One region of the Lacrimispora xylanolytica genome, then DNA from elsewhere that is predicted to be linked to it. Evidence: a T-box and tRNA genes for the amino acid it is inferred to sense, from the RefSeq annotation. Region 1 holds a T-box; the other regions hold tRNA genes.
What was found. The T-box of region 1 lies ahead of leuS (leucine--tRNA ligase). A T-box ahead of a tRNA ligase gene usually reads a tRNA of that ligase, here a tRNA-Leu.
Positions count from the first base shown of each region.

Region 1 (7,547 bases):
TACAATGACAACGTATCCTTATCGGCACGGGTATTTAAGACCATTGTGGATCCTTTTATCGGTAAATACTCTCTTCTTAAAATCTGTACCGGCACATTAAAACCTGATTCCGTTATATTTAACGTCAACAAGGATTCTGAGGAGAAGATCGGAAAACTGTATGTGTTAAGAGGAAAGGAAGCCATTGAAGTTTCTGAGTTAAAAGCAGGAGACATCGGAGCCGTTTCTAAGCTTAATGTGACTCAGACAGGAGATACCATAGCACTTCGTTCTGCGCCTATTGTATACCATAAGCCAGAGATTTCAACTCCTTATACTTATATGCGTTACAAGACGAAAACAAAGGGTGATGATGATAAGGTATCCAACGCCCTATCAAAGCTCACAGAGGAAGACTGGACCTTAAAGGTGGTTAATGATACAGAGAACCGTCAGTCCCTTATATATGCCATCGGAGACCAGCAGCTTGAAGTAGCAGTAAGCAAGCTGTTAAACCGTTATAAAGTAGAGATTGAACTGAGCAAGCCTAAATTTGCGTACCGGGAGACCATACGTAAAAAAGTGGAAGTTCAGGGGAAATATAAAAAGCAGTCCGGAGGACATGGACAGTATGGAGATGTTAAGATGTCCTTTGAACCCTCCGGTGATCTGGAAAAGCCATATATCTTTGAAGAGACAGTCTTTGGCGGAGCGGTGCCGAGAAACTATTTCCCGGCTGTTGAAAAGGGCGTGGCAGAATGCGTGCAAAAAGGCCCGCTGGCAGCGTATCCGGTGGTTGGCATCAAGGCAACGCTTCTTGATGGTTCCTATCATCCTGTAGACTCCTCAGAGCTGGCCTTTAAGATGGCGGCAACCATGGCCTTTAAAAAAGGCTTTATGGATGCAAATCCTGTTCTGTTAGAACCCATCGCTTCCCTGAAAGTAAGAGTTCCTGATAAATTTACAGGAGACGTTATGGGAGATTTAAACCGCAGAAGAGGCCGTGTGCTTGGCATGAATTCCGATCATCACGGAAAACAGATCATCGAAGCGGATATACCGGTTTCCGAGATGTTTGGTTATAATACAGACCTTCGGTCCATGACCGGCGGAATGGGTACCTTCGAATATGAATTCAGCCGTTACGAACTTGCGCCTGGTGATATCCAGAAGAAAGAGGTGGAAGAGCGGGCAGCAAAGGTTGATAAGGGAACGGTATAAATCAATAAAATCCTAAGAATTATTTAATTAGGAGGCGGCATATTTATGCCGCCTCCTGCTGTACTTTATAGATTTTGATTCCTCTGCAGAATTGCGCTTTTTCCTTGGCTGTGATAAACTATTTTTAATTAGCAGGAGGTAGAAGCAAAATTGGAAAACAAAAAAATGATAGTAAAAGCATTTTCCAGAATCGGCATCGGGTACGGAGCATTCATAGCCACAACTCTTTTGTTACAGCTTGGTTTTGGAACCGTCGTAGGGGTATTGCAAATATTTGGAATTAATATTCCCTTGGGTAACTGGTACGTATTCTTTAGTTCTTTGGCTAATTATGTGGTGGGAGGTGCCATATCGTACCTGATCATCCGGGATATGCCTGTGGCTCAAAGAGCGAATTCAGAAAGAGCCAGCCGGAAAATGCTGCTTGCAGGCTTTTTGATCTGTATAAGCGCCTTATATCTTGGGAATCTCATTGGGCTGGCATTGATGAAGGTTATTTCAGTTCTGCAGGGAAGGCCCATGATAAATCCTGTGGAGGAGATCTTAAACGGTTTAAGCGGCTGGGCTATTTTTGCCGTTATGGTAGTGATGGCACCTGTATTTGAAGAAATTCTGTTCCGTAAGATTTTAATTGACCGGATTCGGTTATATGGTGACAAAGCAGCCATACTCGTATCAGCGTTTATCTTTGGACTGAGCCATGGCAATTTTTATCAGTTCTTTTATGCATTTTTTCTTGGCATTGTATTTGCATATATTTATATACGGACGGGAAGACTCCGTTATACAATCCTTTTTCATATGGCAATCAATTTTATTGGTTCCATCGTTGGGTTAAAGGTTCAGGAGGTTCCATGGCTGATTGCTTTTTATTCTCTTATCATGCTTATGGCAGTAGCTGCCGGAATCGTAGTATTCTTCCAGAACCGTAAAAATCTTATCTTTCAGTCAGGACCTTACGAGACCTGGGGGAAGGGGAGTGTTCGAATCTTATTCTTAAATTTCGGAATGATTTTCTTTTTTCTGATTTCTACTGTAACCTTTGTTCTTTCGCAGATATCAGGGTAACGGTAAAATTCGGTTGACACAATTCTCCAATTATGTTACATTTACAGTTAGCATAAATACAGTGATTAGGAATAGTAAGCGGTCTGAAACATGCAGAGAGCCGGCGGCAGGTGAGAGCCGGTTGGGGAGGACAGCCGAACTCGCCTTTGAGTAGCATACTGAAGGAAAAACATTTTTTGTGTAGGTATTGCCGGACACCCGACCGTTATAGCGGGAGGATATGAAGCTCATATCCGTTTGAGAGCATACGAGTATTGTATGAAATAGAGTGGTACCACGCGGATGAACCTGCGTCTCTATGGCTGATTTTTAGATGGCCTGAGGCGCTTTTTTTATTGGTTCCCCAGGCATCAGATGAAAGGGTTATCCCTTGTTAAAAGGAGGAAATGTTATGGCAGCATCTTACAACCATAGCGCCATTGAAAAGAAATGGCGGGAAAACTGGGCAAAAGCCCCTATTAATGTGAATGATGGAAAAAAACCGAAATATTATTGTCTGGATATGTTTCCGTATCCGTCAGGCAGCGGCCTTCACGTAGGTCACTGGAGAGGATATGTAATCTCTGATGTATGGAGCCGTTATCAGATTTTAAAAGGACATTATGTCATTCATCCCATGGGCTGGGATGCCTTTGGACTTCCTGCGGAAAATTATGCGATTAAGATGGGAGTCCATCCAGCAAAGTCTACAGCAGAAAACGTTTCCAATATCAAACGCCAGATCAATGAAATTGCAGCAGTGTATGACTGGGATATGGAAGTGAATACGACGGATCCGGGATTCTATAAGTGGACCCAGTGGATCTTTGTTCAGATGTTTAAAAAAGGACTGGCTTATGAAAAGGAATTCCCGATCAACTGGTGTCCTTCCTGTAAGACAGGTCTTGCCAACGAAGAAGTAGTAAACGGCAGCTGTGAACGATGCGGAACGGCTGTAACGAAGAAGAACTTAAGACAGTGGATGTTAAAGATCACTGCTTATGCAGACAGATTGTTAAATGACTTAGATAAGCTTGACTGGCCTGATAAGGTTAAAAAGATGCAGTCTGACTGGATCGGCAAATCCTATGGTGCTGAAATCGATTTCAAGGTAGAGGGAAAAGAGGACGCCATTACCGTATATACCACAAGACCTGATACCTTATTTGGTGCTACCTTTATGGTATTGGCACCAGAGCATGCACTTGCTGCTTCCCTTGCCACTCCAGAGAAAAGGGAAGCGGTAGAAGCATATATTTATGATTCTTCCATGAAATCCAACGTAGACCGTCTTCAGGACAAAGAAAAGACAGGCGTCTTTACAGGCAGCTATGCCATCAATCCTTTAAACGGTGCCAAGGTGCCAATCTGGCTTTCTGATTACGTCCTTGCTGATTATGGTACCGGCGCTATTATGTGTGTACCGGCTCATGATGACAGAGATTTTGAATTTGCAAAGAAATTTGAGATTCCTATTGTTCAGGTCATTGCAAAAGACGGTGAAGAAATCGAAAACATGACAGAAGCTTATACCGATGCCAGCGGAATCATGATCAATTCCGGAGAATGGAATGGAATGGAATCTTCTGTTCTTAAAAAAGAAGCTCCTGCCATGATCGAAAAAAGAGGCCTTGGCAAGAAAACCGTAAACTTCAAGCTTCGTGACTGGGTATTCTCCAGACAGCGTTACTGGGGCGAGCCAATTCCCATCATTCACTGCCCGCACTGCGGCAATGTGCCGGTGCCGGAAGATCAGCTTCCCCTTACCTTACCAGAGGTAGAAAGCTATCAGCCTACCGGAACTGGTGAATCACCTCTGGCAGATATTGAGGAGTGGGTAAATACCACTTGTCCTCAGTGCGGCGGCGCAGCAAAAAGAGAGACCAATACCATGCCTCAGTGGGCTGGTTCTTCCTGGTATTTCCTTCGCTACGTAGACAGCCACAACGACAAGGAGCTGGTATCCAGAGAAAGAGCAGACAAATACCTTCCAGTAGATATGTATATTGGTGGAGTGGAGCATGCTGTGCTTCATCTTCTGTATTCCCGTTTCTACACTAAATTCTTAAATGACATCGGAGTGGTAGATTTTGATGAGCCGTTTGTAAAGCTGTTCAACCAGGGTATGATTACCGGTAAGAACGGCATTAAGATGAGCAAGTCAAAGGGAAATGTGGTTTCTCCTGATGAGCTGGTTCGTGATTATGGCTGTGACTCCCTTCGTATGTATGAGCTTTTCGTTGGTCCGCCAGAGCTTGATGCAGAATGGGATGACAGAGGTATCGAGGGTGTGAGCCGTTTCTTAAATCGTTTCTGGAATCTGGTTTCTGAAAGCAGTACAAAGGATGTAGAGCCAACCAGAGAGATGATCCGCCTTCGCAATAAGCTGATCTTTGATATTGACCAGAGATTTAACCAGTTTAACTTAAATACAGTCATATCCGGATTTATGGAATACAACAACAAATTTATCGAGCTTGCGAAGAAAACGGGTGGCATTGATAAAGAGTCTCTTAAGACCTTTGTGGTTCTTCTTGCTCCATTTGCACCTCATATCGGAGAAGAATTATGGAGACAGCTTGGCGGAACCGATTCTGTTTTCCATGCTCAGTGGCCGGAATGTGACCAGGAAGCCATGAAAGATGATGAAGTTGAAATCGCAGTACAGGTAAATGGTAAGACAAGAGCCTTAGTAACGCTTCCGGCTGACGTATCAAAGGAAGATGCAATTTTAGCAGGCAAGGAATTAATCGCTGATAAGATGACAGGAACCATTGTGAAAGAAATTTACGTTCCAGGCAGAATCATCAATATTGTTTGTAAATAATCATCAGAGATAGAACGTCATTTATGAGATAAGGACATTTTAAGCTGTAAGCATATGGCTTAAGATGTCCTTGTTTTTTGCCTTATTTTTCTTTGAGTCTCAAGGGGTACTGTAAAATTTTTGGCATTTTTTAGGAAATTATTGCATGAAAATAAGATAGGAAGTATAATTGAACTGGCTGTCAAGGATTGCATTAAAATCCGGATAACATACGTTTGATTTCATTTAATATGTAAACATGTGGGAGGGTACGAATGAAAACATTACAGGACTTGGAGAAGATGAAGGATGTAAGTAATAAATATTTTGTCAATCAATACGAATACTATTTTGAGTGTCTAAAGGATCGTTACAGAGCAAAGCAAGGCGGACTTGACATGATAAGAAATGAACTTAGCAAATGGGATAAAGAAGCTCAGCTTTATATGATAAATAAATTGGTTGATGATTTTTCCAGAAGCGGTATGTATTGCGATGAGAAGGAGCTGTTTGGCCTGTTAAATGAGAATTAAGGGATAGGGTATCATTGCCATATCGATCCATTAAGCCTTGACTATTGATTCCCGGTAGCATATACTTGGAATATCGTTTGAAATGTTTACTTGCATTTCATCAAATAACATTCAATAAGGACATTATGTCATAGAAATATGGCTGATAATGTCCTTATTCATAGAAAGGCATTCAAATGGATCAATTTATTGTTCAGGCCATGAATCATTATGGATATCTTGCGATCATGGTTTTTGTAGTACTGGAAAACATTTTCCCTTTTGTTCCTTCGGAACTTGTGCTTACCTTTGCAGGGCTTATGACGACTCAGTCAGCCATGACAGTACCTGGTGTCATTTTAGACGCTACGATCCTGTCTGTGGTAGGTTCCCTTGGGCTTTATGGCATCGGCCGCTTTATCTCAGAAGATAGGCTGGCTGCTCTGGTAGATACCAGAGTAGGAAGGTTTCTTGGATTTAAAAAAGATGATATTTATAAATCCTCTGAATGGTTTCAGAAAAAGGGGAAGTATTCCGTGTTGTTTTGCAGATGCGTTCCGGTCTTAAGATGCCTGATCTCACTGCCAGCCGGTACATCTAAAATGAACCTGCCAGTATTCATTGCATTTACCTTCATAGGTTCCCTCATCTGGAATCTGATTTTGGTAAATCTGGGAGCGGCGGCAGGAAACAACTGGGAAGCAATCGTACATAAACTGGGATTTGCGACCTCTATCATTGGTGCAGGTGTACTTTGTGTATGCGGAGCGGCATTCCTTCTGTTCCTAAAAAAACGGATCAAAGAGACGAAGGTAGAAGAATAAAGGAAATTAAGGACATCATGCCTGAGGTTATAATCATGCATAATGTCCTTTGTTTTATTTTTTATTCCGGTTCATTAAATTTTTTGAAAGCATGCGCAGAGTTTCCATGCGGCTCCGTTCATTGGGGGTCATGTTGGCACTCATAATAGAGATAAGAAGATCTGTCTCCTCATCATTAAACTGAATGCCTCTCTGGCTGGCTTCTGCATTCAATGACAGAAGGGTTGTCATAAGCTGGTCTTTTGGAGTTTTTTCTACCCGGTTGGCAAATTCATTTAGTAAAGCAATTTTCTGGGGATTCATCTTTTTAAGCCTTGGGTCCTGTTTCCAGTTTGCGTTCATGGATTGCATTCTTCCTTTCTGTGTGGATATATCGGTTTATCTGGTAACGGTTAATTCATCTGCTGCATGGCGGACATCATCAGCTGCATGGTTTCAAACCTGGATTGCTGTTCTGGAGGAATAAAATTCTTTAGCTGATCGAAAGACATTCTGCCTAATGGATTGTTGTTCTGTCGTCTGGGATTCTGGTTCTTGTTTTGTCCATCGGATTGGTTCGGTGTCTGTGACTGCGCCTGTGCCTGTACCGGGACGCTGGAAGTGGGGACAAAATCCTGGTAAGCCCCTGCAATTCGAAATCCCTGGAAAAAGTTTAAGATCAGGTCAATTTGGTCTTGCTCACTCTGGCTTGCAAAGGGCTTTATCGTATTTAACATTTCAATGGGAGAGTCCGGTGATTGACGGTCTCCTGCAGAGCAGATTCCCATGGTAGCGACTTCCTCATCTTCAAATAAGTTAATGGTACGCTGCAGCTCATTAAATTTAACAAAGTAAGAGATGAAACGCTGTTGTGGAACATTCATGAAAGGAAGGGCAGCCTTCATCATTTGAAGATGATTATTTTCGATGCGGGAGTCCAGATCATTAGCGCGCATATTTTGTTCGTTGTTCATAGCATAAGATCCTTGATTTTCTTGTTGACAATATATGCAGCTGCATATATTAGTATTACAGGAGAGTGATGTAGATATGAGAAGCCGATTAATTATAGATGGTAATTCGGTATACGAAATTGATGATGAGTGTATGAAGAGAAAACAGACACGTAATCCCGTAAAGGGAAGCGGCAACCAGGGCCCGTATATGAGGCCAGGCCAG
Region 1 covers NZ_CP113524.1:2,651,556-2,659,102, reverse strand. Annotated here, with positions in the region: gene OW255_RS12460 (elongation factor G) at 1-1,200, shown strand, start outside; gene OW255_RS12455 (CPBP family intramembrane glutamic endopeptidase) at 1,351-2,268, shown strand; T-box leader at 2,321-2,569, shown strand; gene leuS (leucine--tRNA ligase) at 2,660-5,074, shown strand; gene OW255_RS12445 (hypothetical protein) at 5,329-5,586, shown strand; gene OW255_RS12440 (DedA family protein) at 5,763-6,389, shown strand; gene OW255_RS12435 (hypothetical protein) at 6,444-6,731, opposite strand; gene OW255_RS12430 (hypothetical protein) at 6,782-7,342, opposite strand; gene OW255_RS12425 (hypothetical protein) at 7,419-7,547, shown strand, end outside.

Region 2 (7,547 bases), 1.1 Mb from region 1:
TCCACAGGCGGTAGCTGCTATCATCACTGTCATGGCCAGGGCAATCACTGCCAACAAATTTTTTCTTCTCATGTTAATCACTCCTTATAATCAGTCTTATTTCCGGTGACGCTCTGAATTATATCATGGAAAAAAAGAAAAGTATAGGGGATTAAAGGAACTGAAAGAAACCCCAAAAATTCTTAATAATTTTACCAACTTATTTGCCAGTTTCCAGGTTAAGCAGCTCTATCTTAATAGGAAGTCCGCCTCCGTAGCCAACCAAACTGCCATTTGCACCAATGACTCGGTGACATGGAATTATAATTGAAATAGGATTGCGATTATTGGCCATTCCTACTGCCCTGCATGCCTTGGGATTTCCAATGGCTACCGCAATATCCTTGTAGCTTCTGGTTTCCCCATAAGGGATGTCTAACAGAGCATTCCAGACCTTCTTTTGAAATTCCGTGCCCTCCGGCTTAAGAGGCAGATCAAATGATTTTCTCTTCCCATCCATATATTCTTCCAGCTGAAGCGCTGCCCGTTCCAACAAAGGGGTTCTTTTTTTAATCCCTTCCAAAGGCTCTTTCACCAAAAATTCCAGCCCGGTAATTGCTTCTTCATCGCATATTATAGTAAGAGCTCCTACTCTGCTTTCCATGGTGTCCCAGTATTTCATAAGTAACATCCCCTTTCTCTCTCGTCCATTTATTCTCTGGTTTCATTATATCACAGGTGCCTTAAAATACTACTGAAATTCCCATATCAGGCAATTCATCCATTTGTTTTTAAACATTTCTTATAATTCCTTTCGAATCTTTATGAAATGTTTATGCGCAGGTCAAACTTCCGTCACAATTTCCAGATATACTAATAAATGTAAAGGACCCCACCTTTTAATATTGACTTTTTATTTTTCATACTCAACCGGCAGGAACAAGAAATTGGTTCTGCCGGTTCCTCCCTTTTCTGGGATAAAATCCTCAAAAAACCACGTAAATTCAAGCTTTTTAAATAATTTGAATTTTTTTCTAAATTATTGTTGACAAAAGTATTGCCATCAGATATAATAACTCTTGCGTTGCTGATGAACAGCGAAAAACAAAAACGCGAATTACCTTCGGGGTGTGGCTCAGCTTGGCTAGAGCGCCTGGTTTGGGACCAGGAAGTCGCAGGTTCGAATCCTGTCACCCCGACTGAGATAAAACTGTAAAAGTTATATTCTCTCAAACACTTTTGCGGGTGTAGTTCAATGGTAGAACACTAGCCTTCCAAGCTAGATACGTGGGTTCGATTCCCATCACCCGCTTTTGAGTCTGTAGCTCAGTTGGATAGAGCAACGGCCTTCTAAGCCGTGGGTCGGGGGTTCGAATCCCTTCAGGCTCGTTTCACATTTCTAACCAAGATGTGGAATTATGGTGGGTATGGCGAAGTTGGTTATCGCGCCAGATTGTGGCTCTGGAGGCCCAGGGTTCGAATCCCTGTACTCACCTTTCCCTTATAGGGAATTTTTTTTTATCAGGAGTTTTAATTGGGCTATCGCCAAGCGGTAAGGCACAGGACTTTGACTCCTGCACTCGTTGGTTCAAATCCAACTAGCCCAGTATGGGATACTAGCTCAGGTGGTAGAGCACTTGACTTTTAATCAAGTTGTCCGGGGTTCGAGTCCCCGGTGTCTCATGAATAAAGAAAGACGGATTCTATTGACAGAGTCCGTTTTTTCTTTCCCTAAACTCCTCTCTCACCCTATTTTTATAATTACAATTTATAATTCTTGACAATTTCTACTTCCAATGGTATCATCTATATTGTTGTCAGCGGGTATGGCGGAATTGGCAGACGCGCCAGATTTAGGTTCTGGTGGGATACCGTGCAGGTTCAAGTCCTGTTACCCGCATGTCAGGTAAACGGTGAAAACACCGGATTTCCTTGTAAACACAAGGGGTTCCGGTGTTTTTTTATTGGTTGGATTAGTTAATCCCTTCCTATTATAATATAGGAAAAGAAAAATTAAATATTAATCGTTGTAAAAATATGGAAATATTTTCATATAGCTTAATCCTTATTGCGGCTTTACAATCGTTATATAATTTTCTGGGAGGTGATAATTTGAAACATCGAGTAAAGAAAACCGAGAAACAGTGGGCCGATGAATTTGACCAGCTACAAGCCGCAAGCATGGAAATCAAAGCCCCCTCTGCTCCCCCCGGAGAATTCGAAAACATTCTAAAGGAGATGAATCGAAGAGGGATCAAGCCCAGAATCCGGGAAGAGCTGGAACACAGGAAGTAAAAAGCGGTTACTGGCTTAATAACCGTTTGTACATTTCACTGGGATCCAGCTTTCCGTACCCCCAAATATTGTTGGGATACGTCTGATTTTCGTCACGGGCTGCTTCCCTGATGATCAGACGGTTAACCTGATTCCCTGTTACAGCAGTATAATTACCTTTGCTGTAGGCCCACTCCATGATAGTGGCAGCTACTCCAGTTGTATGAGCTGCTGCTGCCCCAGTTCCAGTGATGGTCCCATACCGGCCTTCTGGTATGGCACAGGGAATCCGGTAGCCAGGTGCACCAATATCTGGTTTCACTATACCAAGTCTCGTATACCCTCTTCCTGATTCCAGGAGAATTTCCCCAGTTTGCTGATTATATGCTGTGATTGTTAAAGGATGTGCCGAATCACCGGCTGCTGTAATGGTTGTATTGGGGTCAGAGTTTATAAAGAAGGTCTCATTTGATATTAAATTGCCTGACGGAAGCCAGCAATGAAATGAAAATGGCTCCCCTGTCATACTTCCAACTCTGAAATACCATGTTCCAGATGGAATATTTCGAAATCTCAGCAGTATAAGCTGATCTCCTGTCTCTTCCTCAAATAATATATTATTTACCCAAATCTCTCCATTGACCGTCTGATATGTAATTCTCTGACATCCTTCTACGGTTGGATTTATGATCTGAGAGGTTTCATAGGTAGGTGTTGTAATCTCTATAAATAGACTGGAAGGTATGTAGGGCCAGATTTCCATCATAAATTCCTGGTCAATTCTTCCCACAGAAAGCTGAAAGCTATTATAGAAAGGAGCAATGTCTGTTCTGTTATAATAATGTCTCTGATTATTTCCCTCATTGCCAGCCGATACGACCACACCTGTCCGCGGAAGCTGTACCAGATAGTCCAGATACGAACTTAAAGGCCCTCTCCCATCATGACCGCCCTGGCTGCTGCCTAATGCCAGACAAATGACAATAGGACGGTTTAACCGGCTTGCCACACCTGTCAGGTAGCGGATACCAAGCATGATATCTGATTCCTGATAGCAGAGAGCATTTTGAGGGACAAAAAATACTTCTTTTAAATTCGCCTTAGCCTCCTTTAATTTGACAACGACCAAATCTGCCTCTGGGGAAATCCCTGCAAAATTATGGGCATCATCCCGACGGCCTGCCATAATACTTGCAATGGCAGTTCCATGACCTATGGTATCCACAGATGGAACCAGAGTCAGTGGCTGATCTGAGATTAAAGCAAAGTTAATCAGTTCTCTAGTGTATTCTGCACCAAAAGTAAATCCTCTTGGTGGTACACTTCCTTCCTGCGTCTGATCCCAGATAGAAATGATTCTGGTGGTCCTATCATTGTGCGTAAAGACGGGATGACGATAATCAATTCCCGTATCCACCACACCTACAAGAACACCTCTTCCATACATAGTCGTATCCTGAATTTCCTGTAGTGCTTTTACATCAGGCTCATCACAGCTTACGGTGGATTCTAAAGTGAATAAAGCAGGAAACAAATGATAAGAATTTTTTCCCAGATCACATGGCTCCATCTGGTCCTTTGGAATATGAACCAGGGAAGTTAAATCATTAACGGGTGTAATGTTATCGCCTGTATTATAGGTGGGTATCAATGCATTATTGATAATAAAATCATAAAATCGATTGTCCAGAATCTTCTCCATGCATCAGCCTCCTGTCTTTTAAAGGAAGATATGATACAGTTTATGCGGTGAACCGTCGGATATGAGCAGAAGAATTCAACCAATGCCTTAGAATATAACGGCAATATGGTACAAACATCACTATTCATTTTATTTAGGCGTAAATAACTTTTATTTACAAATTTTTTTATTAAAAAGATAAAAATTTACTTATTTTACTTTACTTAAACGATTTCTTGCGTTATAATTTATATAACTCTTCTTAGGAGTGCCGTATTTCCCCAATCCTGCGGTGCTCCATTTTTTATTGTCTTTTTCCAAAAGCATACATTTCCCCTTATTTTTCATAAAAGTATCAAATTCTGCATCCCTTCCCCATATGATGATTTTTTTCGTCTTTTTTTACAAACTATTTCATTAGTTTTAAATATTCTGGTTTCACAAACTCTTCATAATTCTATCAAATATTAGACACACTTTTTTCTTATATTAATATCTGAAAACAGGCCCATGTGACCTTTTAAATAGACTTTTTTTCATACCTGCCGGCAAAGTAATTTTGCCGGCTTCCTCTATGTTATGGACCGCAATTATCAGGAGATTTTTAAAGCAGGTTGGCAATAACCGAGTTGTTGCTGTTTTTTCATCATGATACAATGGGAATATTGGACATCATGAAGCCGCAGCATGCGGAGAATGGAGCTTTTATGAAAAAACATTATGAAAAAATTCTATGGGACTGTGACCTTTGGGTCTCTCAGGTAATCCATTTTCAGGTTACAGACCCTTCCAGTGAATTCTATGGAGGATTCAGAGACCATGACGGTCTGGTAGAGCCTAAATATGCCATCTTCCAGGTTACAAATATGACTGCAAGCTTCTTAAACAGCCAGAGCCGTTATTATGGAAGCAAGGACATCTATAGCAGAATTACCATTGCCCTGGATTACATAAAAAGAGGTCAGAGAGAAAATGGATTTTTTGACCTCATTAACTGCAACTTTTATTCCGGAGCGGATACTGCTTTCTGCCTGGACGGGCTTTTGCCTGCATATTTGTATGTAAAGCGGTTATTAGAAAATGAAATAGAAAGTCCGGTTCAAATGGATTTACTGGTTCCTTTGAAAGATACGATGGAAGCCATTTTGATTAAGGGCGGAAAGGCAATGATTGGAAGTGGATTTCATACTCCTAACCACCGCTGGGCCATTGCTTCTGTTCTTCAAATGCTTACTTCCATCACTGGGGATGAATCCTTTCAAAAAGGCGCGGAAGTATTTATGGTGGAATTTTGCGACTGTAATGAGGATGGAGAATATGCGGAACGTTCTGCTGGGGGATACAATTTAGTAAACAATAACGCTATGATTATGCTGGCTCTTGCAACGGGTGATGATTCCTATTATGTGCCTGTAAAGCGGAATCTCAATATGATGCTTACATACATAGAGCCGGATCAGAGTATCTTTACCAACAACTCTACAAGACAGGATCGGGGGGTGAAAGTTTATCCCGTTGGATATTATCTAGAATACCTTTATATGGGTATTATATTTGAAAATGAGACCTTTTTAAAGGCTGCCTGCTCTATTATGAATATTGCGGAAGAGAAGCAAATTAGCATGGAGGGTTTTCTTATTCATTTCATGCTCATGCCAAAGCTGTTAGAGTTTGAATATGAAACTTGCGGGCTTTTAACAGACTATTGCCGATATTATAAGGATTCTGGTATCGTTCGATTGCGCAGAGGAGGTTATTCTGCTTCTATATTAAATGGCAGTCCTACCTTTCTGTTCTTCCAGCATGGGGATTTTTCTGTGAGCATGAAAATTGGGGCGGGCTTTTGTGAGCATCGGTATTTTACTGCTCAGAGCATTACCAGTGTTTCTGAAACGGGAGGCTTTCAGTTAAAAGAGACGAAAACTGGCTGGTATTATCTTCCCTTTGATGAGCCACAGGATACTACGGATTGGTGGAAAATGGACCATACGAAACGAGATAAACTTTATGGCCCGGATATGATTTTTGATATTGTAATAGAAGAAGCTGAAAATGGGATTGATGTGAAGATAAAAACAGAGGGAATCGACCGGGCGCCTCTACGGGTTGAATTGGCCTTTGATGGTGGGTGTCGGTTGGAATCTGAGCATTTTATTGCTGAAGGGGTTAAGGGCGGGGGTATGGTAGCCAAGGCTGGCACTGTGACCGCTACAAAGGGGAAATATGCCATTACGGCTGGTCCTGGGTTTGGGGAACATAATTATGTGGCTGGGAAGTTTGGAAGCCAGAATCGCTCCAGTGAGTGCTTTACTGTTTATTTTACGGATTTTACCTGCTTTGAGCATACTATTTCCCTTAGGGCGGTTCCGGCGGCTTATTGAGATGTGATTCGGAAAAAACAGAGAATGTACCTAACTATTATAACACAGCTGAAAAAGTCAACCATAGCAATAATTATGGACATGTTAAAAGAAGTTGCCACTCTCATGACTATACATCAGCTATGAAAGCGGCAACTCCACCGTTTAACTTACTGTTAGTATACCCGTGAACTATTTACACGGGGGAATCCCAAAGTTTATGTAAACCTTCAAACTGATGTAAAATAAAATTACTCAGTCTGGAGGTTTTATTTTATAGCAGAAAGAAGAAGGGATTAATGCTGTTATACAGCAATTTTATGAAGTAATATAACGAAACCATCTCGCATATAATCGAATATCCATAAATTCTTCCAAATCTACAAGTTATGGCTATAGATTCCAATTTTCTTTCAAGAATTAGAAGTGTTGCAAATTTTAGCCTGAGGGGCATGAAGTATTAACAGGAATTGTAGATACGGGAATAGATTACAGATATTTTATTTAACTGGATAAATATCCACTGTTACAGACAATAATTATGTTAACAACAATATATATCTTTATGCAAGCCGATGATATATCAGTACACTCGTTGTAAAGCCTGAATTTCAACACCAGGTGTGAATGTAATTGGACCAACCTTAAAATTGATTATTAATATAGGAGATGTTGTAGAAATGATAAATGGGAATTATAAAATTTATTTAATAACCATGGATAAAAGTGATCAATTTTGGGAGGTTATGGATAATGGTGCTAGAGAAATGGCTTCTATGTTAGGTGTTGCATATGAATGGGACGCCCCCTTAACAAGAGATATATATAAACAAATTCAAATATTTAATAATGCCGTAGTAGCGGGAGCCGATGCAATATTGCTAGCAGCAAGTGATCCTTTAAAGATTTCAAGCGCAGTTGAAGAAGCGAAAGCATTGGGTGTAAAAATCATTTATGTTGATGCACCAGCGTTTGAAGAAGCAGTCACAACTTTAGCTACAGATAATTATACAGCTGGTAAGATAGCTGGAGAAAATATGTTTTACGAATTAGAGGAGTTTGGTCTCACAAATGGTTCAATAGGAATCATTGGGGTAACTCCTGAAAATAGAACGACTGTAAATCGGGAAATAGGATTTCGCGATTATTTTAAGTTGTTTGTTAGATATCAAATATTAGAAACAATATACACGAATGGTGACCCAGAGTTAGCAAAACAAGCAACGGAAAAATATATAAGAGACAATCCCAAT
Region 2 covers NZ_CP113524.1:3,751,517-3,759,063, forward strand. Annotated here, with positions in the region: gene OW255_RS17430 (hypothetical protein) at 1-72, opposite strand, end outside; gene OW255_RS17435 (methylated-DNA--[protein]-cysteine S-methyltransferase) at 200-661, opposite strand; tRNA gene OW255_RS17440 (tRNA-Pro) at 1,104-1,178, shown strand; tRNA gene OW255_RS17445 (tRNA-Gly) at 1,221-1,291, shown strand; tRNA gene OW255_RS17450 (tRNA-Arg) at 1,295-1,368, shown strand; tRNA gene OW255_RS17455 (tRNA-His) at 1,400-1,475, shown strand; tRNA gene OW255_RS17460 (tRNA-Gln) at 1,515-1,586, shown strand; tRNA gene OW255_RS17465 (tRNA-Lys) at 1,590-1,662, shown strand; tRNA gene OW255_RS17470 (tRNA-Leu) at 1,800-1,879, shown strand; gene OW255_RS17475 (hypothetical protein) at 2,092-2,274, shown strand; gene OW255_RS17480 (S8 family peptidase) at 2,282-3,955, opposite strand; gene OW255_RS17485 (hypothetical protein) at 4,642-6,315, shown strand; gene OW255_RS17490 (substrate-binding domain-containing protein) at 6,975-7,547, shown strand, end outside.
Region 2: it has a tRNA-Leu gene. The T-box ahead of leuS (leucine--tRNA ligase) is inferred to sense a tRNA for this amino acid. The anticodon was not compared.

Region 3 (7,547 bases), 1.9 Mb from region 1:
AACTGACGTTGAGGCTCGAAAGCGTGGGGAGCAAACAGGATTAGATACCCTGGTAGTCCACGCCGTAAACGATGAATACTAGGTGTTGGGGAGCAAAGCTCTTCGGTGCCGCCGCTAACGCAATAAGTATTCCACCTGGGGAGTACGTTCGCAAGAATGAAACTCAAAGGAATTGACGGGGACCCGCACAAGCGGTGGAGCATGTGGTTTAATTCGAAGCAACGCGAAGAACCTTACCAAGTCTTGACATCGGAATGACCGTCTCGTAACGGAGACCTCCCTTCGGGGCATTCCAGACAGGTGGTGCATGGTTGTCGTCAGCTCGTGTCGTGAGATGTTGGGTTAAGTCCCGCAACGAGCGCAACCCTTATCCTTAGTAGCCAGCAGTTCGGCTGGGCACTCTGGGGAGACTGCCAGGGATAACCTGGAGGAAGGTGGGGATGACGTCAAATCATCATGCCCCTTATGATTTGGGCTACACACGTGCTACAATGGCGTAAACAAAGGGAAGCAAAGGAGCGATCTGGAGCAAATCCCAAAAATAACGTCTCAGTTCGGATTGTAGTCTGCAACTCGACTACATGAAGCTGGAATCGCTAGTAATCGCAGATCAGAATGCTGCGGTGAATACGTTCCCGGGTCTTGTACACACCGCCCGTCACACCATGGGAGTTGGTAACGCCCGAAGTCAGTGACCCAACCGTAAGGAGGGAGCTGCCGAAGGCGGGACTGATAACTGGGGTGAAGTCGTAACAAGGTAGCCGTATCGGAAGGTGCGGCTGGATCACCTCCTTTCTAAGGAAGAAGAAGTAAGGGTTTTATATACTGTTGAGTCTTAAGTTTTCAAAGAATTAATTGAATAAGGAAACACCAAGAGACAAAATGTTTCTGGTGCCGATGCGCTTAGGGGAAACACCCGTTCCCATCTCGAACACGATGGTTAAGACTTAAGCGGCCGATGGTACTATGCTGGAAACGGCATGGGAGAGCAGGTGGGTGCCAGATTATTTATGGGGGTGTAGCTCAGTTGGGAGAGCACCTGCCTTGCAAGCAGGGGGTCAAGAGTTCGAATCTCTCCATCTCCATTCGGTGTTGTTACGAAGCAGGCACTTCGAAAAGCTAACGCTTTTCTCAGTCACGGCGTTCCACGCCTATACAATCACATACAAAACTCCTTAGGAAAGCAAGCTTTCCACACAGTTTTCCATATGATTGTGCACGCTTCTGATTGCATCGCGCATGTACCTTGAAAACCACATATTGAAATATATCTAGATAGAGTCTTCGAAAGAAGACGACATCAAGACATCCGAGGTGTTACATCGAAAGATGTAACCGAATAAAAACTCGTTCAAGTATCGTGACGTACGATATGAGAACAAACCTAAGACCAGAGATACAACGCTATGTATCTTAGATTAGTAGCCCGCACCCGCAGGTGAACATCGAATTGGTTAAGCTAATAAGAGCGCAGGGTGGATGCCTTGGCACTAAGAGCCGATGAAAGACGTGATAAGCTGCGAAAAGCTTCGGGGAGGAGCAAATATCCTTTGATCCGGAGATATCTGAATGGGGAAACCCAACTGAGCAAACCTCAGTTGTCGTATGGTGAATTCATAGCCATACGTCGGGAACCCGGGGAACTGAAACATCTAAGTACCCGGAGGAAAAGAAAGAAAACTCGATTTCCAAAGTAGCGGCGAGCGAAATGGAAGGAGCCTAAACCAGCGTGCGTGCATGCTGGGGTTACGGACTGCAATAAGTGAGACGATTTGTTACCAGAACGGTCCTGGAAAGACCGGCCATAGAAAGTGAAAGCCTTGTATGGGAAAACAATAGTCAGCGAGCAGGATCCAAAGTACCACGAGACACGAGAAACCTTGTGGGAATTCGGGGGGACCACCCCCCAAGGCTAAATACTACTTAGTGACCGATAGCGCATAGTACTGTGAAGGAAAGGTGAAAAGGACCCCGGGAGGGGAGTGAAAAAGAACCTGAAACCCTGTGTTTACAAGCTGTGGAACCACGTTTAAAGTGGAACCGCGTACTTTTTGTAGAACGGTCCGGCGAGTTACCGTTACTGGCAAGGTTAAGCACTTAAGGTGTGGAGCCGAAGGGAAACCAAGTCTTAATAGGGCGAATGAGTCAGTAAAGGTAGACCCGAAACCGGGTGATCTACCCATGTCCAGGTTGAAGCTGCCGTAAAAGGCGGTGGAGGACCGAACGCACATCCGTTGAAAAGGGTGGCGATGAGGTGTGGGTAGGGGAGAAATTCCAATCGAACCCGGAGATAGCTGGTTCTCCTCGAAATAGCTTTAGGGCTAGCCTCGTATTAGTCTGCCGGAGGTAGAGCACTGAATTTCCTAGGGGGCGTCAAAGCTTACCAAAGAATATCAAACTCCGAATGCCGGTCAGATGATGTACGGGAGTCAGACTGCACGAGATAAGTTGGGCAGTCAAAAGGGAAAGAGCCCAGACCACCAGCTAAGGTCCCAAAGTGCGTGTTAAGTGGAAAAGGATGTGAGATTTCAGAGACAACTAGGATGTTGGCTTAGAAGCAGCCACACATTCAAAGAGTGCGTAATAGCTCACTAGTCGAGAGGTCTTGCGCCGAAAATGTCCGGGGCTAAAACACGACACCGAAGCTGTGGAATGTATCGTATGATACATTGGTAGAGGAGCATTCTTACCGCGCTGAAGCATTACCGTAAGGAGATGTGGAGTGTTAAGAAGAGAGAATGCCGGAATGAGTAGCGAGATGGAAGTGAGAATCTTCCAGGCCGAATATCTAAGGTTTCCAGAGTAAAGCTGATCTGCTCTGGGTAAGTCGGGGCCTAAGGCGAGGTCGAAAGACGTAGTCGATGGACAACAGGTTGAAATTCCTGTACCGCATATTATCAGAACTGTGGGGACACAGAACCGAGAGAGAACCCGGGAATGAAAAGACCGGGGCAAGCATTGGACTGGTTAAGTTGGCAAATCCGCTTAGCAACAGGAAGGTGTGACGCGTACCGAACAAAAGTAGGGAAGTCTCTGTAGGGGCTGTCAAGAAAAGCCGCTATTGTGTAATATGTGCCCGTACCGTAAACCGACACAGGTGGATGAGGAGAGAATCCTAAGGCCGGCGGGAGAAGCATTGTTAAGGAACTCGGCAAAATGACCCCGTAACTTCGGGATAAGGGGTGCCTGAGAAATCAGGCCGCAGAGAATAGGCTCAAGCAACTGTTTAGCAAAAACACAGGTCTATGCAAAACCGAAAGGTGAGGTATATGGGCTGACGCCTGCCCGGTGCTGGAAGGTTACGAGGAGGGGTTAGCGGCAACGCGAAGCTCTGAATTTAAGCCCCAGTAAACGGCGGCCGTAACTATAACGGTCCTAAGGTAGCGAAATTCCTTGTCGGGTAAGTTCCGACCCGCACGAAAGGCGTAATGATTTGAGCGCTGTCTCAACAATGCACCCGGTGAAATTGAAATACCAGTGAAGATGCTGGTTACCTGCGCCAGGACGGAAAGACCCCATGGAGCTTTACTCTAGTTTGATACTGGGATTCGGTATTGCATGTACAGGATAGGTGGGAGGCAGTGAATCAAGGACGCCAGTCTTTGAGGAGCCGATGTTGGGATACCACCCTTGCGATATTGGGTTTCTAACCTGCAGCCATTACCTGGCTGGGGGACAATGTCAGGCGGGGAGTTTGACTGGGGCGGTCGCCTCCGAAAGTGTATCGGAGGCGCTCAAAGGTTCCCTCAGAATGGACGGAAACCATTCGAAGAGTGCAAAGGCATAAGGGAGCTTGACTGCGAGACCGACGGGTCGAGCAGGTAGGAAACTAGGACTTAGTGATCCGGTGGTATAAAGTGGGATTGCCATCGCTCAACGGATAAAAGCTACCCTGGGGATAACAGGCTTATCACTCCCAAGAGTTCACATCGACGGAGTGGTTTGGCACCTCGATGTCGGCTCATCGCATCCTGGGGCTGTAGTAGGTCCCAAGGGTTGGGCTGTTCGCCCATTAAAGCGGTACGCGAGCTGGGTTCAGAACGTCGTGAGACAGTTCGGTCCCTATCCGGCGTGGGCGTAGGATATTTGAGAGGAGCTGTCCTTAGTACGAGAGGACCGGGATGGACTGACCTCTGGTGTATCTGTTGGTGATCAACACCATGGCAGAGTAGCCAAGTCGGGAAGGGATAAACGCTGAAGGCATCTAAGCGTGAAGCCCCCCTCAAGATGAGATATCCCATCGCAAGAGTAAGACCCCTTGAAGACGACGAGGTAGATAGGGCAGAGGTGGAAGCATGGTAACATGTGTAGCTGACTGTCACTAATAGGTCGAGGGCTTAACCAGGTTGGTTTAGGTAAGAGGAAGAACGGATGAAAGATATATAACAATGTGTGGTTTTGAGGGTATATGCCTCAAGGATTGCTGAAAAGCAATATTCCTCGATAGCTCAGTCGGTAGAGCAAACGGCTGTTAACCGTTGGGTCGTAGGTTCAAGTCCTACTCGGGGAGCTTTGGCCCCATGGTCAAGCGGTTAAGACATCGCCCTTTCACGGCGGTAACACGAGTTCGAATCTCGTTGGGGTCATTGAATGCCGATGTGGCTCAATTGGCAGAGCAGCTGATTTGTAATCAGCAGGTTATCGGTTCGAGTCCGATCATCGGCTTCACAAAAAAACTAAATACATCTATCAGATTATTATGTTTAGGACCTTTAGCTCAGTTGGTTAGAGCAACCGGCTCATAACCGGTCGGTCCCGGGTTCGAGTCCCCGAAGGTCCACTAGCACTGAACTAAATTTTTGATAATCTGGCCCGGTGGCTCAGCTGGTTAGAGCGCCGCCCTGTCACGGCGGAGGTCGTGGGTTCGAATCCCATCCGGGTCGTTCTGTGCTAACAATGTACAGAGTTTTATTTAGCGGGTAAATAATTTATTTACCAAATTGCATATGGGATCTTAGCTCAGCTGGGAGAGCATCTGCCTTACAAGCAGAGGGTCATAGGTTCGAGCCCTATAGGTCCCATTTCCATGAGAAATCATGAGAATGCCGGCGTGGCGGAACTGGCAGACGCACAGGACTTAAAATCCTGCGGGACTTACCTCCCGTACCGGTTCGATTCCGGTCGCCGGCATTTGCCTGATAAGGCAATTAAGTGAATATGTGTGTGTAGCTCAGCTGGATAGAGCACTTGGCTACGGACCAAGGTGTCGGGAGTTCGAATCTTCTCACGCACGTACTGAAAGGCCCTTGTTTACAAGGGTTCGCATAAGGAAAGCATCCTGTACAGGGTGCTTTTTTTGTGCTATAAATGTATTAGATATGGTATGTGACCTTCTGTAGGGTAGAGTAAATAACTTAAGAAAAGAGGTAGAGGCTGTGATAAATGGCTGTGCAGAATTAATTGATAAAAGTTATTTGGAGAGAGCAGAGAGGCTTGGTGTTGCTCTTTTATGTGATGGTGTGAAGAAAAGCGGTTTGGAAATCTCCAACTGTGGATGTATGGATGCAGGGATCATGCCGGTAGACCGGGGAATGACTATGGTCGGTACTGCTTTGACTGTGGAGACGAGTGAAGGGGATAATTTTCCTATTCATCTGGCAAGCTACAGTACATCTTCGGAAGGATATGTTATGGTGATAGATGGGAAGGGCTATCTGGGTAAGGCATATTGTGGTGATCTCATTATGGCGGCATGCCAGGCGGTGGGATTTCAGGGAATGGTCGTTGATGGATATACGAGAGACAGAGATGGAAACATTGAACTGGGATTTCCCGTATATAGCAGAGGCTTTATGCCAAATGGACCGATAAAAAAGGAAGAAGGAAATGTTAATACAGAAATTATTTGTGGAGGAATCAAGGTTTGTCCTGGTGATCTGGTAGCAGGTGATTCTGATGGAGTGTGTGTGATTCCGAGAGAACACATTGAGTTGGTCTTAAGTATGGCAGAGGAAAAGCTGGCATATGAGTCGAAGAGAAGACGCACCATTGAAGCTTATGGGGAAGCCAAGAAAAATGGTACGGAATTGCCACAGCTGGCACCCCAATGGGTACTTGATATGATGAAGGATCGAATGGGATGATGGTTTTAAGAGAGTCAGGCAGTTTTGACGGGAATTCACTCCTTTACAAAGAAATAAAATGGGTGTATAGTAGCAGTTGTGAGTGGATGCGCTGGTAGCTCAGCTGGATAGAGCGTCTGGCTACGGACCAGAAGGCCGCGAGTTCGAATCTTGTCCAGCGCATGGAAAAGAACAGTTTGTAAGTTATATATAGACTGTTCTTTTTTTATGCCTATTTTTACTCATTGATTTAGAATATAAGGCGTAAAATTATATAAGAGCAGTATAATTTGAGTTTTTATTTCATTGATTATGTGAAAATAAAGAATTATAACTTGAAGAAGAACTTATGTAAAAAATAACTTGATTTTTTTGTTAATTTTATTATACTAAAATAAGAGTGATATATAAAATTCAGGTGCGACGAGGTAACTGCAGACAATGGGTCCAGTGCCTCTTTTTTTATATCAATGGTTAAATGAAACGGATGGGAGACGTTTATGTTAACTCAGGCAGAGATGGTAAAAAGATTGGAGCAGTTTCCAGGAAAAGTTAGCTTTTATTTTGAAAATCTGGTGACAGGAGAAACCATGAGGTATCACGAACAGGCACCGATGATGGCGGCCAGTGTCATTAAATTGTTTGTCATGGCTTCTGTGTTTGAAGGTTTGGAGAGAGAGCTGTTTCAGCCGGATCAGATGTTTGAAATCAAAAGAGCACATTGTGTGCCCTCCTGTGGTGCGCTGACTTATCTTCATGATGGAATTCAGGTGACACTTATGGATTTAGTGACACTGATGATTATTTTCAGTGATAATACGGCTACTAATGTTTTAGTTGATTTTATTGGGATGGAGTCTATTAATGGGACCATTTCCAGATTAGGATTTGAAAAGACGGTACTGCAGAGGAAGATGTTTGATCTGGAAAAATCAAGACAGGGGATTCAAAACTATATTACAGCGGGAGAGACAGGCCAGCTATTGAACATGATATATCATGGAAACCTGGTCAGCAGGTGTGCCAGTGAACGTATGGTGTCAATCATGAAGAATCAGCAGCTTTCTGGGAAAATACCATTTTATTTAAAAGCAATTCCTGACAGGCCGGAGATTGCCCACAAGACCGGAGAGGATACTGGCATCAGCCATGACGTGGGAATTATTTATGGGAAGGTTCCTTTTATTGTTTGCTATTGTGGGAATGAGACGGATACGCCTTGTTTCGAGAGATTTATGGCGGAAATTTCATTGGAGCTTTATCAGGAGCTTAACCTGTAAAAGAGTATACAAATAAAACGTAGAATGATGAGATCATGAAGTGATTGAAATACAGAAGATCACCTGAGAAATGAATCTGTTTCAGGGTGAATATATATTTAGATAACAAGGAGGAACATGAATGAGAAAAAGAAGGATATTAGCAGCTGCCTTAGGTGCAGTTCTTGGGGCTTCCATTGTTTTAAGCGGGTGCAGTTCCACGGCT
Region 3 covers NZ_CP113524.1:730,095-737,641, forward strand. Annotated here, with positions in the region: rRNA gene OW255_RS03485 (16S ribosomal RNA) at 1-795, shown strand, start outside; rRNA gene rrf (5S ribosomal RNA) at 888-1,005, shown strand; tRNA gene OW255_RS03495 (tRNA-Ala) at 1,013-1,085, shown strand; rRNA gene OW255_RS03500 (23S ribosomal RNA) at 1,453-4,345, shown strand; tRNA gene OW255_RS03505 (tRNA-Asn) at 4,438-4,510, shown strand; tRNA gene OW255_RS03510 (tRNA-Glu) at 4,515-4,586, shown strand; tRNA gene OW255_RS03515 (tRNA-Thr) at 4,593-4,665, shown strand; tRNA gene OW255_RS03520 (tRNA-Ile) at 4,707-4,780, shown strand; tRNA gene OW255_RS03525 (tRNA-Asp) at 4,810-4,883, shown strand; tRNA gene OW255_RS03530 (tRNA-Val) at 4,949-5,021, shown strand; tRNA gene OW255_RS03535 (tRNA-Leu) at 5,045-5,130, shown strand; tRNA gene OW255_RS03540 (tRNA-Arg) at 5,160-5,233, shown strand; gene OW255_RS03545 (RraA family protein) at 5,376-6,083, shown strand; tRNA gene OW255_RS03550 (tRNA-Arg) at 6,172-6,245, shown strand; gene OW255_RS03555 (serine hydrolase) at 6,563-7,342, shown strand; gene OW255_RS03560 (peptide ABC transporter substrate-binding protein) at 7,464-7,547, shown strand, end outside.
Region 3: it has a tRNA-Leu gene. The T-box ahead of leuS (leucine--tRNA ligase) is inferred to sense a tRNA for this amino acid. The anticodon was not compared.